Regions from separate parts of the Nitratireductor lacus genome, predicted to be linked through region 1. Evidence: predicted binding sites of a transcription regulator. Region 1 holds the regulator's gene; each other region holds the start of a gene.

Region 1 (3,593 bases):
AATCGACCGTTTCCTTGTCGATGTCTTCCAGAAGCTCGTGAGCGCCTTTGGTGAGCCGCGACTCGGTGTAGCGCATGGCCGCCGGCGGATCGCCGTCGATGGAGCCGAAATTGCCCTGACCGTCGATAAGCGGCAGGCGCATGGACCAGTCCTGCGCCATGCGCACCAGCGCGTCATAAATCGCCGCGTCGCCATGGGGGTGGTATTTACCCATCACGTCGGCGACCGGGCGCGCCGATTTCACATATTTGCGGTTCCAGTGATAGCCGCTCTCGTGCGAGGCGTAGAGAATGCGCCGGTGCACCGGCTTCAACCCGTCGCGCGCATCCGGAAGAGCGCGGCTCACGATCACGCTCATCGCGTAGTCGAGATAGGAGCGCTGCATCTCCTCGATAATGGAAATCGGCTCGATGTCGTCGGGCTCGCCCGGTCCGGTCGGCGTCGTCTGGTCAGTCAAATCGTGTCACACACAAAATAAGGAATCACTGACTTCTTATATATGAAGCGCCGTTGATTCTCCAATCGAAGCAGCGATTGAAGCCGGGGAAATCCAACGCGATTTCAGATGCATATGGAAGGTCTGTGAATGATTTCACTGACAAATTGCCGCAGACCGCCCGCCAGGGGACACAATCGGGTCTTTTCCGAAGCCTCCCGACTGGGCTAGACAGTTGCAAGGGAGGACCTCATGCCAGGCTACGAGACCGCATTCAATGCCTTTGTCACACTGCTCGTGACCGTGGACCCACCAGGCCTCGCCCCGCTCTTTCTCGCCCTGACGGTGGGCATGAACCGGTCAGAGCGCAACCAGGTCGCCGTTCGGGCGGCGATCATCGGCTTCGCGGTCCTCGCTCTCTTCGGCGTGGCCGGCAGCGCCATACTCTCCGTGTTCGGGATCACACTTCCCGCTTTCCGCGTGGCGGGCGGCCTGCTTCTCTTTTTCATCGCCTTCGAAATGATCTTCGAGCGCCGCCAGGAACGCCATGAGAAGAGCGCCGAGCGCGCCATCACCCGCGACATGATCCGAAACATCGCCGCCTTTCCGCTGGCGATCCCCTTGATAGCCGGCCCTGGCGCGATTTCGGCCACCGTTCTTCTCTCAGGCTCCTTTAGCGGCCTGGCCGGAAGCGCGGCACTGCTGGCAATACTGGCCACAACGATCATCATCACCTACGCCGTCTTCACGCTCGCCGAGCGCGTCGACCGGTTTCTTGGCGAGACGGGACGCTCGATCCTGACGCGCCTTCTCGGCGTTATACTGGCTGCCCTCGCCGTGCAGTTCGTCGCCGACGGCGCCAAGGCGCTGTTTGCGGCGCCGTAGCCCCGGTAAACCGCGCACAAATGCCGGGAGTTGCGGAACACAACTGGAACATATAGAGTATGTTCTGGTTTTGTTTTTAACTGATTCTCGGTGGCGCCCATGCTGACCCGCAAGCAGCACGAACTTCTCCTGTTCATCCACGAGCGGCTGAAGGAAACAGGAATCCCGCCCTCCTTCGATGAAATGAAGGAAGCGCTGGACCTTGCCTCGAAATCCGGCATTCATCGGTTGATCACCGCCCTCGAGGAGCGTGGCTTCATTCGCAGGCTTCCCAATCGGGCCCGTGCCCTGGAAGTTCTGCGCCTTCCCGATTCGATTGCTCCCGGCCTGAACCCCGGCGCACGAAAATTCTCGCCCAGCGTCATTGAAGGCAGCCTCGGCAAAGCCCCCTCGCCCCAGCCAAAACCGGCTGCCAGCAATGATGACGGTCTTGCCGGCGTCGTTTCCGTGCCGGTGATGGGCCGCATTGCTGCAGGCGTCCCTATTGATGCCATTCAGCACCAGACGCATTCCATCGCCGTCCCCCCGGACATGCTGAGCGGCGGCGATCATTACGCGCTGGAGGTCAGGGGCGATTCCATGATCGAGGCGGGGATCTTCGATGGCGATACCGTCATCATCCGCGAAACCCAGACCGCCAATCCGGGCGAGATCGTGGTCGCGCTGGTGGATCAGGAAGAAGCAACCCTGAAACGCTTTCGCCGCAAAGGCGCGTCGATTGCCCTTGAAGCTGCAAACCCGGCCTATGAAACGCGGATTTTTGGCCCTGACAGGGTCAAGGTTCAGGGACGTCTGGTTGGATTGATGCGCCGTTACTGAAGTATGTTGCAGTCAGGTGGAAAAACCTGACTGCAAAATCCTCCAACGCGGCGACGGCGGGTCGAGCCGTCTGTGTAGCCCCCCACTTTTCTTCCACAGCCGGGTACACCCCTTTCGTTTCTCCCCGCCGGTACGTCCCGCTCGCTTCGACCTTTCAGCGGACATGTTCCGGGAACTGAGACCGCAGAACCCGGGGCAGCATCTCGGGCAGATCCTCGGCGATAAGCCCGCGGCCGAACACTCCGCCGGCCTCCGCATGAAGCCAGACACCCGCGCAGGCTGCTTCAAACGCCGGCATCCTCTGCGCCATCAGACCAGCCACGATCCCGGACAGGACATCGCCTGAGCCGGCTGTCGCCAGGTGCTGCGTTGCGTTCACATTGATGGCTGCCCGCCCGTCGGGCGCCGCAACCACCGTATCCGGTCCCTTGAGCACGATTATCGCACCGGATCGCATGGCTGCCTCCCGGGCCCGCTCCACTTTCGAGACCTCCGGCGCATCTTCAAGACCTGCAAACAGGCGGCCGAACTCGCCTTCGTGGGGTGTCAGAACGACCTGCGCGGCGGAGGCCTTGATCATGGCGAAAAGCGTCTCCGGATCGCCGCGAAAGGCGGTGATTGCATCCGCATCGAAAACCAGCCCGCCCACATCGTCCACCTGATCGAGAAGGCTGCGCGCAAAACCTCGCGTCCGCTCGCCTGTTCCTGCCCCTGGCCCCAGCACTGCACCGGAAGGCGCGCGGTCACGGATGAACGCCTCCAGTTCGTCCGCCGTATCGGCCCTGCGCAGCATGATCGAGGTCAGATGCATAGCGTTGACGGAGAGCGCGTTGGCGGGTGAAAGCACGGTCACGGCGCCCGCCCCCGCCCGCGCAGCACCGCGCGCTGCAAGACGCGCTGCTCCCGTAGACGTGGCGCCACCGGATATGACGGCCACATGCCCGCGCGAATATTTGTGGGCGCTGATGCCGATCTCCGGAAAGGTCGCCCGCCACAGCGCGGGTCGGTTCTCCCATGTGTTGCATTCGGCTCGATCCAGCGTTGTTTCGGCTATGCCGATATCCGCGACAAGAAGCACACCGCACATCTGTCGGCCGGGCACGAGCACGTGCCCCGGCTTCTTGCGGAAGAAGGTCACGGTCATATCCGCCTGGAACGCAGTACCAAGCGGCTTCCCGGTAAGCCCGGAAACGCCGGACGGCAAATCGATCGACACCACGGGGAGCCCGCTGGTGCGCACCCGTTCTATGATTGCAGCCTCGCGCCCTTCGACAGGCTTCGACAGACCAGCGCCGAACAGCGCATCCACCACAAGCCATCGCTCAACGGGTTCGAACTCCGAAAATGGCTTCGGTTCAACAGGGCAATCCCTGCGCGCCCTGGCAGCATCGCTGCCCGCCGCCGGTTCGGTTTCGGCAAACAGCCGGACCTGGACACCCCGCTCCGCAAGCAG
Region 2 (3,593 bases), 210 kb from region 1:
TCGCTTGGCAGGGTCCATGGTCGTTTCCTTGAGCTGGCTCGCCATCATCTCGCCAAGGCCCTTGAAACGGCCGATCTCGACCTTGCCGCGACCGGTGAACTCGGTTTCCAGAAGTTCGTCCTTATGCGCATCATCGCGCGCATACATGGTCTTGCCGCCCTGGCTGATGCGGTAGAGCGGGGGCACAGCCATGTAGAGATGCCCGTTTTCGATGAGCTGCGGCATTTCCTGATAGAAAAAGGTAATCAGCAGAGAAGCAATGTGCGCGCCGTCGACGTCGGCGTCGGTCATGATGATGACGCGGTCGTAGCGAAGGTCGTCTTCGCGGTATTTCGAGCGCGTGCCGCAGCCGAGCGCCTGGGTGATGTCGGATATCTGCTGGTTAGCGGCGAGCTTGCCCGTGCCGGCGCTGGCGACGTTCAGGATCTTGCCGCGCAGCGGCAGAACGGCCTGGCTGGCGCGGTTGCGCGCCTGTTTGGCGGAGCCACCGGCCGAGTCACCCTCGACGATGAAGATTTCGGCACCCGCTGCCGCACCCATAGTGCAGTCGGCGAGCTTTCCGGGAAGGCGCAGCTTGCGCACGGCGCTCTTGCGGCTGACCTCGCGCTCCTGACGGCGGCGCAGGCGCTCGTCGGCGCGGGCGACGACCCATTCGAGGAGCTTGGAGGCTTCCTGCGGGTTTTCGGCCAGCCAGTGATCGAAGGGATCGCGCACGGCGTTTTCGACAATGCGCATCGCAGCTGCCGTCGCCAGCTTGTCCTTGGTCTGGCCGACGAATTCCGGCTCGCGCACAAAGACCGAGAGCATGCCGGCGGCCGAGATCATCACGTCTTCGGAGGTGATGATGGAGGCCCGCTTGTTGCCAGTGAGTTCGGCATAGCCGCGCAGACCACGCAGAAGCGCATTGCGGAAACCGGTCTCGTGCGTCCCGCCCTCCGGCGTGGGCACGGTGTTACAGTAGGAATTGAGCATGGCGTCGCCGCCATACCAGGTGATCGCCCATTCAACCGCGCCATGACCGGAGTTCTTTTCGCTACGGCCGGAGAACACTTCCTTCGTGACCTGAAACTGGCCGTCCAGCGAGGCGTTCAGATAGTCCTTGAGACCACCTGGGAAGTGGAAGGTCGCCTTTTCCGGCGTTTCGTCCTTTTCGCCAATCAGCTCGGGCGCGCAGACCCAGCGTATTTCGACACCGCCAAAGAGATAGGCTTTGGACCGCGCCATGCGGTAGAGGCGTGCGGGTTCGAATTTCGCGCCCTTGCCGAAGATCTGTTCGTCTGGCTTGAACCGCACCCTCGTGCCGCGCCGGTTGTGAACGTCGCCAAGCTTTTCAAGCCCGCCCTGCGGCAGGCCGCGCGAAAAGGTCTGGCGGAAGAGCTGGCGATTGCGGGCAACCTCAACCTGAAGGAGTTCGGACAGGGCGTTGACTACGGACACGCCAACGCCGTGAAGGCCGCCGGAGGTTTCGTAGACCTTGGAATCGAATTTACCACCGGCGTGCAGCGTCGTCATGATGACTTCGAGAGCCGACTTGTCCTTGAATTTCGGGTGCGGGTCCACCGGGATGCCGCGACCATTGTCGGTGACGGCGAGATAGCCTTCCGCATCAAGCTCCACTTCAATGAAGGTGGCGTGGCCGGCCACAGCCTCATCCATGGAGTTGTCGATGACTTCGGCGAACAGGTGATGCAGCGCTTTGTCGTCGGTGCCGCCGATATACATGCCGGGACGGCGACGGACGGGCTCAAGGCCTTCCAGAACCTCAATGTCGGCCGCGCTGTACCCATCGCTGGAAGCATCGGGCGATGCAGACGGTGCTGGGCGCGCAGCGGGCTTGCGCTCGGGCGCTGCCGGCTCCGGTGCCTTCGCACGTTCCACATTGGCGGTCATTCCGGCGAAAAGGTCGTTGTTGTCGTCCATGAAGCGTGTGGTGTCCTGTCCGCGAATCACATCGCAGTTTGCCATGGTTTGCAAGGCAAAGCGAAGCCTGTTCCGGTTCCGTTCGGAGTGTGTGGACGACGCTCTACCAGAAAGCGCGGGCCTCAGCCAAGAGGTGCGGCAAAAATGAGCGATCATCTCCCCAGATGGGGAGATGATCCGTTTCGTGCTGGTTAGCTTGCCAGTGCCTCGATGGGCGGGCAGGCGCAGACGAGATTGCGGTCGCCGCTGACATTATCGACGCGCGAGACCGGCGGCCAGTATTTGGATGCGGACGCCAGCGAACCTTCGGGGAAGGCGGCTTCGCTGCGGCTGTAGGGGTGTGTCCACTCGTCACCCATCAGCTCCATCGCGGTGTGCGGTGCATTGGTGAGCGGATTGTCATCCTTCGGCCATTCGCCCTTTTCCACCTTCGCAGCTTCCTCAGCGATGGAGATCATCGCCTGACAGAAGCGGTCGACTTCGCTCTTCGGCTCCGATTCCGTCGGCTCCACCATCAGCGTGCCCGCAACTGGGAAGCTCATGGTCGGGGCGTGGAAGCCATAATCGATCAGCCGCTTTGCGATGTCGTCGACTGTGATGCCGGCGCGATCCTTGAAGACCCGCGTGTCGAGAATGCACTCATGCGCGACACGGTCGTTGCGGCCCTTGTAGAGCACCGGGTAGTGCTCTTTCAGGCTGTGGGCGATGTAGTTGGCGTTGAGGATCGCGGTTTCCGTCGCCCGCTTGAGGCCGTCGCCGCCCATCATGCGGATATACATCCACGTGATCGGCAGGATCGACGCGCTGCCATAGGGGGCTGCCGCCACCGCATGGCTGCTGCCGAGCGCCACATGCCCCGGCACGAAGGGCTTCAGATGCGCCTTGACGCCGATGGGGCCGACGCCCGGTCCACCGCCGCCATGGGGAATGCAGAAGGTCTTGTGCAGGTTCAGGTGGCAGACATCCGCACCCAGATCACCCGGACGGGCAAGCCCGACCATGGCGTTGAGATTGGCGCCGTCGAAATAGACCTGGCCGCCATGCTCGTGGATCACCGCGCACATGTCGCGCACGCCTTCCTCGAACACACCATGGGTCGACGGGTAGGTCAGCATCAGCGCCGCCAGCCTGTCGGCATGCTCTTCCGCCTTCGCCTTCAGGTCGTCCTGATCGATATTGCCATCTTCCGTGCAGCGCACGACCACCACCTGCATGCCGGCCATGGAGGCAGACGCCGGGTTGGTGCCATGGGCGGAGGAGGGGATAAGGCAGATGTCGCGGTCGCCTTCGCCACGCTCGGCGTGGTAGCGGCGGATGGCCAGAAGGCCTGCATATTCGCCCTGGCTGCCGGCATTGGGCTGCAGCGAGACTGCATCGAAGCCGGTGATTTCCGAGAGCCAGCGGTCCAGATCGTCGATCATGCGGCGATAGCCAACCGTGTGCTCTTGCGGGGCGAAGGGATGAAGACCACCCACTTCCGGCCAGCTCACGGGCATCATCTCGGCGGCGGCGTTGAGCTTCATGGTGCAGGAGCCGAGCGGGATCATGGCGCGGTCGAGCGCAAGATCCTTGTCGGCGAGCCTGCGCAGGAAGCGCATCATCTCTGTTTCCGAGCGGTGCGAATGGAAGTCCGGCTGGGTGAGGAAGCCTTCGCCGCGCGCTGTGGCTGGGGC
Region 3 (3,593 bases), on a different contig from region 1:
TAGGCAAGCGCGTCGCGGATCTCCATGCGCTCATAGAAGCGCGGGCCGCCGATGACGCGGTAGTTGAGCCCCAGCGTGACGAAACGGTCTTCGAACTCGCGCATCTGGAAGGAGGCGCGCACGAGGATGGCGATGTCGTTGAGCGCGTGGCCCTTCACCTGAAGCGCCTCGATCTCCTCGCCGACGGCGCGGGCTTCCTCTTCCGAATCCCAGGCGGCGTGGACCTTCACCTTGGGGTCGTCGGGGTCGGAATGCTCGGTGAAGAGGGTTTTGCCGAGGCGGCCTTCATTGTTGGCGATGAGATGGGAGGCGGCGCCCAGAATATGCGCGGTGGAGCGGTAATTGCGCTCCAGCCTAATGACGGCGGCGCCTGGAAAATCCTTCTCGAAGCGCAGGATGTTGTCCACTTCCGCGCCGCGCCAGCCATAGATGGACTGGTCGTCGTCGCCGACGCAGCAGATATTGACCGGTTCGGTGCTCTTGGGGCGCTGGGCGAGGAGGCGCAGCCACAGATATTGTGCGGTGTTGGTGTCCTGATACTCGTCGACGAGGATGTAGCGGAACCTGCGGTGATACTCTGAAAGCACATCCGGATTGTCGCGCAGAATGCGGATCGGATGGCACAGGAGATCGCCGAAATCGACGGCGTTGAGCGTCTTCAGGCGCTCCTGATAGGCGGTGTAAAGCTCGCGGCCCTTGCCATTGGCGAAGGCACGCGCATCCCCCTCGGGGATCTCCTTCGGGGCGAGCCCCTTGTTCTTCCAGCCATCGATCATCTGGGCGAACTGGCGTGGCGGCCAGCGCTTGTCGTCCAGCCCCTCTGCCTGGATGATCTGCTTCAGGAGGCGGATCTGGTCGTCGGTGTCGAGAATGGTGAAGGAGCTCTTCAGGCCCGCAAGTTCTGCATGTTTGCGCAGGATCTTGACGCCGATTGAGTGGAAGGTGCCGAGCCACGGCATGCCCTCGATGGCCTCGCCCACCAGCGTGCCGATGCGCAGCTTCATCTCGCGGGCGGCCTTGTTGGTGAAGGTCACGGCGAGGATCTGCGAGGGATAGGCGCGGCCGGAGGCCAGAATATGCGCGATGCGGGTGGTCAGAACCCGTGTCTTGCCGGTGCCGGCGCCAGCGAGCACCAGGACGGGACCTTCGGTCGTCTCCACGGCAAGACGCTGCTCGGGATTGAGCGCATCGAGATAGCGCGTGTCGGGACCGCCCGAGCGCGCGGCCATGGCGCGCGCTGCAATGCCCGAAGGTTTCTGCGCTGCCGGGGGAGGCGGGGTCGGGTCGTCCTCATCGAAGAACGGTATATCGTCAGGGAAGCCGGACATCGGACCTGCATATGGTGATTCGGGGGCCAAAGCCCAAGGATGTTTTCTATTTGTACCGGTTTGTGGCCCATGAACCAAGATGCTGACAGCCGGCAAAGCTGCCCGTTCTGAGGATCAGTGCTCGCTTTCGCACAGCGAATGGTCTGCGAGTGCCCGTAGAACGTGGCAGTCGCAGACCGCGCCGCTGTCGCAGCTATCGACAATGCGCTGCAGTTCGAGTTCGAGCCTTTGCAGGCGCGCTATGCGTTTGCGCACTTCTACGAGATGCTCGCGCGCGATGCTGTCGGCCGCCTCGCACGGCTTTTCGGGGTGGCCGCTCAGTTCGATGAGTGAGCGGATGGCGTCGATGCCGAGACCCAGGTCGCGGGCATGACGGATGAAGGCGAGGCGCTCCATGGCCTGCCTGCCATAGCGACGCTGGTTGCCGGAGGAGCGTTCGGGCGGCTCGATCAGACCCGTCTCTTCGTAGTACCGGATTGTCGGCACCTTCACGCCCACGCGCTTCGACAGTTCTCCGATGGACCACATGAGGCATCGCTCCTTTTTTGTGTGCGCCAAATATAGGAAGTCCCCGCCGGAGGTGGAAGGACTGCCGCGCACTCACGCGGCTGTGAATGGACCTTTTCCAGCTGGGCCCTACCTTGCAAAGCGGCGGGAACCAACCAGCGAACGGGAGGGAATTCATGCAGGATCAGCCGAAGATCACCCAGGCGATGATTGACGCCTATGACGAATACACGCATCTCACACTCGACCGCCGCGCCTTCATGAGCAGACTGACGAAGCTGGCGGGTTCCGGAGCCGCGGCCGCAGCCATCGTGCCGATGCTCGCAGCGAATTCCGCGCGCGCTGCCATGGTCGCCGAAGACGACGCGCGCATCACCGCGGAAGACATCACCTATGCCGGCGACGGCGGGGAGATGATGGGCTATCTCGTCCGCCCTGCGGGGGTGGAGCGGAAATTGCCGGCCGTGATCGTCATTCACGAGAACCGTGGTCTCAACCCGCATATCCGCGATGTGGCGCGACGCATGGCGCTTGAAGGGTTTGTTGCGCTGGCGCCCGATTTCCTGTCGCCGTCCGGCGGCACGCCGGAGGATGAGGACAGGGCGCGCGAAATGATCGGCCAACTCGACGGTGGCCAGACCGTGCGCAACGCGGTTGCGACACGGGCGTTTCTTGCCGGGCATGATGCGACCAATGGCAATGTCGGCGCCATCGGCTTCTGCTGGGGCGGAGGGCTGGTGAATGAGCTTGCCGTCAACGATCCCGAGCTCGATGCAGGCGTTGCCTATTACGGGCGTCAGGCCGATGCGGGCGAGGTCTCGAAGATCGAGGCGCCACTGCTGCTCCACTATGCGGGGCTCGATGAGCGGATCAACGCGGGTATCGATGCTTATCGCACCGCGCTCGAAGGGGCGGGGAAGACGTTCACCATCCATGTCTATGAGGGGGTAAACCACGCCTTCAACAACGACACGTCGGAGGCGCGATACGACAAGGAAGCCGCAGACCTTGCCTGGCAGAGAACGGTGACCTTCCTCAAGGAAAACCTGTCCTGAAGCTCAGAATGAGTCGAAGGGCGCCGGGTCGCAGGCAATGAAGAGGCGCTTCTGGCGCGCGGTGCGGACGATGGCACGGACATAGACCAGGTCGATGGGGATCGGCCTGCGGTTGCGTTCGAGCCAGTAGAGTTCGTCCTCGATGGATTTCAGCGCGCGCCAGAAGTCATAGTCCGTGATCTCGTGCGAGTGCGCGAGACCGTCTGACAGGGCTTTGGCTTCCTCGTTCAACACCGGGCTTTCCGCCACCTACGAATCGAATGCGTTTACCAAGGATGGTCGACGTGCGGCGTGAGCGCTTCAAGCGCGGCACATGGTTAAACTTGTGCAAAGATTTTAGCCGTGACGGTATGGTTAACAAAACCTTCTTCCTCGCTTCGGGCGACCAAGCTCCTGGAAGATAACGCTTATCGGTGCTCTTCCTCGCTCATGTCCACCAGCGCGCGGTTGAAGAAGCGCAGCGCACGGACGTGGCTCGCAAAGGCGATGACCTTTGAAGAATCCTTCAGGTCGACCACCGGCAGGCGGTCATGGCCTCCCTTGTCGAATGCGCGCAGAGAGGCCTCCAGCGTATCGGTTGGCCTGAGCGATGGAGCGCCGGTTTCCGGGTCGTAGGTGACGGGTTCGTCTTCTTCATCCAGCGGTTCCATGAAATCCATGACGCGGATGGTCTGGCCGAGAGCCCGGTGAGGGCCTTCCACAA
Region 4 (3,593 bases), on a different contig from region 1:
TTCGAAGAGCCTGTCGCGCGCCTCGGCGGAAAGCCGCTTGGAATCGTCCAGCCCCTCAGGAAGGCGGTTTGCATCGAGAATGACGGCGGCGGCGACAACAGGGCCTGCCAGCGGACCGCGTCCCGCCTCGTCGAGCCCTGCCACGGGAGCAAGCCCCTCGCGCAGAAGGCCGGCCTCCATCTGGAAGTCGGGACGAACGGGCAGGTCGAAAAGAGTGGGAGAATCGGAACGCGTGCGAGCCATGATGCGGCGATGCTCGCATCGCTTCCGATTCTCCGCAAGGGCCTCCCGGCAACGAGGGGGCGGATGGGCCGGGAAGCTTCCGTCGGCTACGGGGATGCAAGCCGGACGGGAAGGGTGTGCTGTCGGAAACGGCGCCGTTTTACGGAAACAGGGTGCCGCTCCGATGCGTCGATCTGCGATGCCGAAGCAGGAGGCGGATCGGGCAGGGCGCTGTCAAAGCAGCATGAGCTGTTCGCCTCCCGGCTGCGGCTGCCTGAACAGGTCCGTTCTCAGCCTGCGTTTTTCCTGGTTGAGCCCGAGCCGCTTTGCCGCGATCTCGAAGCGCCGGCCGATCTGCCAGGCATAAGGGCCGGTGCCCTTCATCCGCTTGCCCCATTCGGCGTCGTAATCCTTGCCGCCGCGCATGGAGCGGATCAGGGACAGGACGTGGCGATAACGGTCGGGTGCATGGCGCAGAAGCCACTCCTTGAAAATGGGGCTGACCTCGAGCGGCAGGCGCAGGATGATATAGCCCGCCTCGCGCGCGCCGGCAGTGGCCGCCGATTCCAGGATGCGTTCTATCTCGCAATCGGTGATGCCGGGAATGACAGGCCCCATCATCACCGATGTCGGGATGCCGGCTTCACTCAGCGCCCGCACGGTCTCCAGACGTCGCGGGGGCGTTGCCGCGCGCGGCTCCATGGTGCGGGCAAGCTTGCGGTCGAGCGTCGTGATGGAAAGCGCCACCTTCGCCAGCCCCTGTTCGGCCATCCGGGAGAGGATATCCATGTCGCGCATGACGAGCGCCGACTTGGTGACGATGCCGACCGGGTGTCCGTGCGCCTCAAGCACTTCGAGAATCTCGCGCATGATGCGGTATTTCTTCTCGATGGGCTGGTAGGGATCGGTGTTGGTGCCGATGGCGATGGTGCGCGGCTGATAACCCGGTTTGGAAATCTCGCGTTCCAGAAGCCGGGCGGCATCCGGCTTGGCAAAGAGCTTCGCCTCGAAGTCGAGCCCCGCCGACAGACCCATATAGGCATGGGTGGGACGTGCAAAACAGTAGACGCAGCCATGTTCGCAGCCGCGATAGGGATTGATGGACCGGTCAAAGGAGATGTCGGGCGAGGTGTTGCGCGTGATGATGGTGCGCGGCCTCTCCACCTGGACCTCGGTCTTGAAGGGCGGCAATTCCTCAAGCGAACCCCAGCCATCGTCAAAGACATGACGGGAGACCGGTTCATAGCGGCCGGACGGGTTGATGCCCGCGGCCCGGCCCCGGCGACGCTCGGAATCGATGCGAATGCCCGACCGGTCGATCACCGTGTTGGCCATCGCGGCCCCGCCGCCATCGAAGGCGGCTGCATCTGCTCTCACAATCTGTTCCATGGCTTGCTCCATGACTGAGCGATTTCGCTGGCTTTCCAGTACGCGGGGACTAAAGCCGAAAGCAGAATCAGCGTCGCTGCCGATGAATCTATTCCTATTCGAAGAACGAGAACAAAGCAAGAACTTTTGGCAGAATCGAGGCGCGCGAGTTTTCCACAGGCGTGCAAAAGGGGGCGCGGGGACGGTGCCGCAGTCTTCAGAGCGGTTCACCGTTTCACGGAAACGCTGCTCCGCTCTATCTGTCTGTTTTTCCGCATTTGTGCGGACGTCAGGTGATTCCACCTGACTGCAAAATGCTTCAGGTTTTCAAGCTCAGGAAGGGATCATGCGGACTTGCGGCCGCCGCGTTTCAGATGCTCGGCAAGGCGCGGCATGATTTCCACGAAATTGCACGGCATGTGCCGGTAGTCGAACTGGTCTTTCAGGATACCGTCCCAGGCGTCGCGGCAGGCGCCGGTGGAGCCCGGCAACACGAAGACGAAGGTTTGGTCGATAAGCCCTGCGGTGGCGCGCGACTGGACGGTGGAGGTACCGATTTTTTCGTATGAGATGCGGTGGAAGACCTGCGAAAACCCGTCCATGCGCTTGTCGAACAGCGGTTCCAGCGCCTCTGGCGTCACGTCGCGCCCGGTGAAGCCGGTGCCGCCCGTGGTGATGACGGCATCGACGCCGGGATCGGCACACCACAGTTTGACGGCCATCTGGATGGCTTCGATATCGTCTGCGACGATCTTTCGGTCGGCGAGCGTGTGGCCGGCAGCTTCGATGCGATCGGCCAGGGTCTGGCCGGAGCGGTCGTCCTCAAGGCCGCGCGTGTCGGAAACGGTCAGCACCGCGAAGCGGACGGGGATGAATTCACGCACGGGCGTAGTGGACATGGTCGTGCTCGGCTTGCGTGGGAACGGGGGAGCGCGTTTCGGTGGCGAGGACAAACCAGTCGGGATGGCGCTCTTCAAGAAGGGCCGCTGCCTGATCAGCCTCGGGCCGGGTGGAAAAGACGCCGAAGCAAGTGGCGCCGGAGCCCGACATGCGGGCGAAAAGCGCACCGGCTCGCCTCAGCGCATCGCGCGCATCCTCGATCTGTGGCACGAGCTGACAGGCAGGTTCTTCAAGATCATTGCGCGCCTCCTTCAGCCAATGGGCGGCAGAGACCGTGTCGGTGAATGCGCCGAGGGGCGAAAGGGGGGGATTGTCGCGCCGCTCAAGCCTGGAAAACACCTCGGGCGTGGAGAGCGGGATGTTGGGGTTCACCAGAACAAGCGGCAGGGCGGGGAAATGCGGCAGTTCCTCAAGCGCATCGCCAATGCCGCGCGCAAGGAGCGGTCTCGAGGACAGGCACATGGGGACATCCGCGCCAAGACTGAGGCCGAGCTTGGCGAGCGCGACCTCCTCGATGTCGATCTGCCAGTGGTGGACGAGAAGCCTGAGCGCGGCAGCCGCATCGGCCGAGCCGCCACCGATGCCGGAGGCGACGGGCAGGTTCTTTTCAAGGTGCAGATGGACGGGTGCGTGGGCTCTCTCCCCGAATGTTTCACGCAGAAGATCGCGGGCACGGGTGACAAGATTGGTCTCGCCGATCGGGACATGTGCGGCGAAGTGGCCGGAAACGAAGAAATCGTCTTCCGCCCCGTCTTCCACCTCGAGCAGGTCGCCATGGCTGGAAAAGGCGACAAGGCTGTCCAGCAGATGATAGCCGTCGACGCGCCGTCCGGTGACGTGCAACGCCAGATTCACCTTGGCGGGGGCGATCATGCTTTGCATGCTTCTACTCAGGTATCAGTCTTTGGCGACGCGGTATTCGCCGGTCTTCGGGTCGTAGACGAGCGTACCCATGCTGCCATTCGCCGCTTCCCTGCGCGCGCGCCGCGCCTTTGCGGTGACGCGCTCTGCCTCGCGGACGAACTTGCGGTAGCCGACATAGGCCACCACGCCCACCGCGGCAAAGAAGATCAGTTGCGGCATTGTCGATCCTCCGGTTTCAC

What was found. The regulator LexA, encoded in region 1, represses DNA repair genes until DNA is damaged. The targets are predictions, from matches to a motif close to TGTTCNNNNTGTGTTCNG.
Region 2: a site for LexA is predicted at 1,989-2,006, ahead of parE (DNA topoisomerase IV subunit B). Genes of this name have one in related genera too.
Region 3: a site for LexA is predicted at 1,369-1,386, ahead of AC07E3_RS05075 (ATP-dependent helicase). Genes of this name have one in related genera too.
Region 4: a site for LexA is predicted at 1,719-1,736, ahead of AC07E3_RS11065 (PA0069 family radical SAM protein). Genes of this name have one in related genera too.

Annotation. Positions count from the first base shown of each region.
Region 1 is NZ_JBWKMB010000001.1:92,357-95,949, forward strand. Features, by position in the region: gene gyrA (DNA gyrase subunit A) at 1-457, opposite strand, end outside; gene AC07E3_RS00465 (MarC family protein) at 689-1,321, shown strand; gene lexA (transcriptional repressor LexA) at 1,421-2,140, shown strand; gene AC07E3_RS00475 (NAD(P)H-hydrate dehydratase) at 2,295-3,593, opposite strand, start outside.
Region 2 is NZ_JBWKMB010000001.1:302,851-306,443, reverse strand. Features, by position in the region: gene parE (DNA topoisomerase IV subunit B) at 1-1,920, opposite strand, end outside; gene gcvP (aminomethyl-transferring glycine dehydrogenase) at 2,112-3,593, opposite strand, start outside.
Region 3 is NZ_JBWKMB010000004.1:159,445-163,037, reverse strand. Features, by position in the region: gene AC07E3_RS05075 (ATP-dependent helicase) at 1-1,328, opposite strand, end outside; gene AC07E3_RS05070 (MerR family transcriptional regulator) at 1,443-1,856, opposite strand; gene AC07E3_RS05065 (dienelactone hydrolase family protein) at 2,012-2,890, shown strand; gene AC07E3_RS05060 (hypothetical protein) at 2,894-3,124, opposite strand; gene AC07E3_RS05055 (chloride channel protein) at 3,298-3,593, opposite strand, start outside.
Region 4 is NZ_JBWKMB010000011.1:48,418-52,010, reverse strand. Features, by position in the region: gene AC07E3_RS11070 (ribonuclease HII) at 1-243, opposite strand, end outside; gene AC07E3_RS11065 (PA0069 family radical SAM protein) at 457-1,611, opposite strand; gene moaB (molybdenum cofactor biosynthesis protein B) at 1,935-2,489, opposite strand; gene AC07E3_RS11055 (4-(cytidine 5'-diphospho)-2-C-methyl-D-erythritol kinase) at 2,467-3,363, opposite strand; gene AC07E3_RS11050 (hypothetical protein) at 3,388-3,573, opposite strand.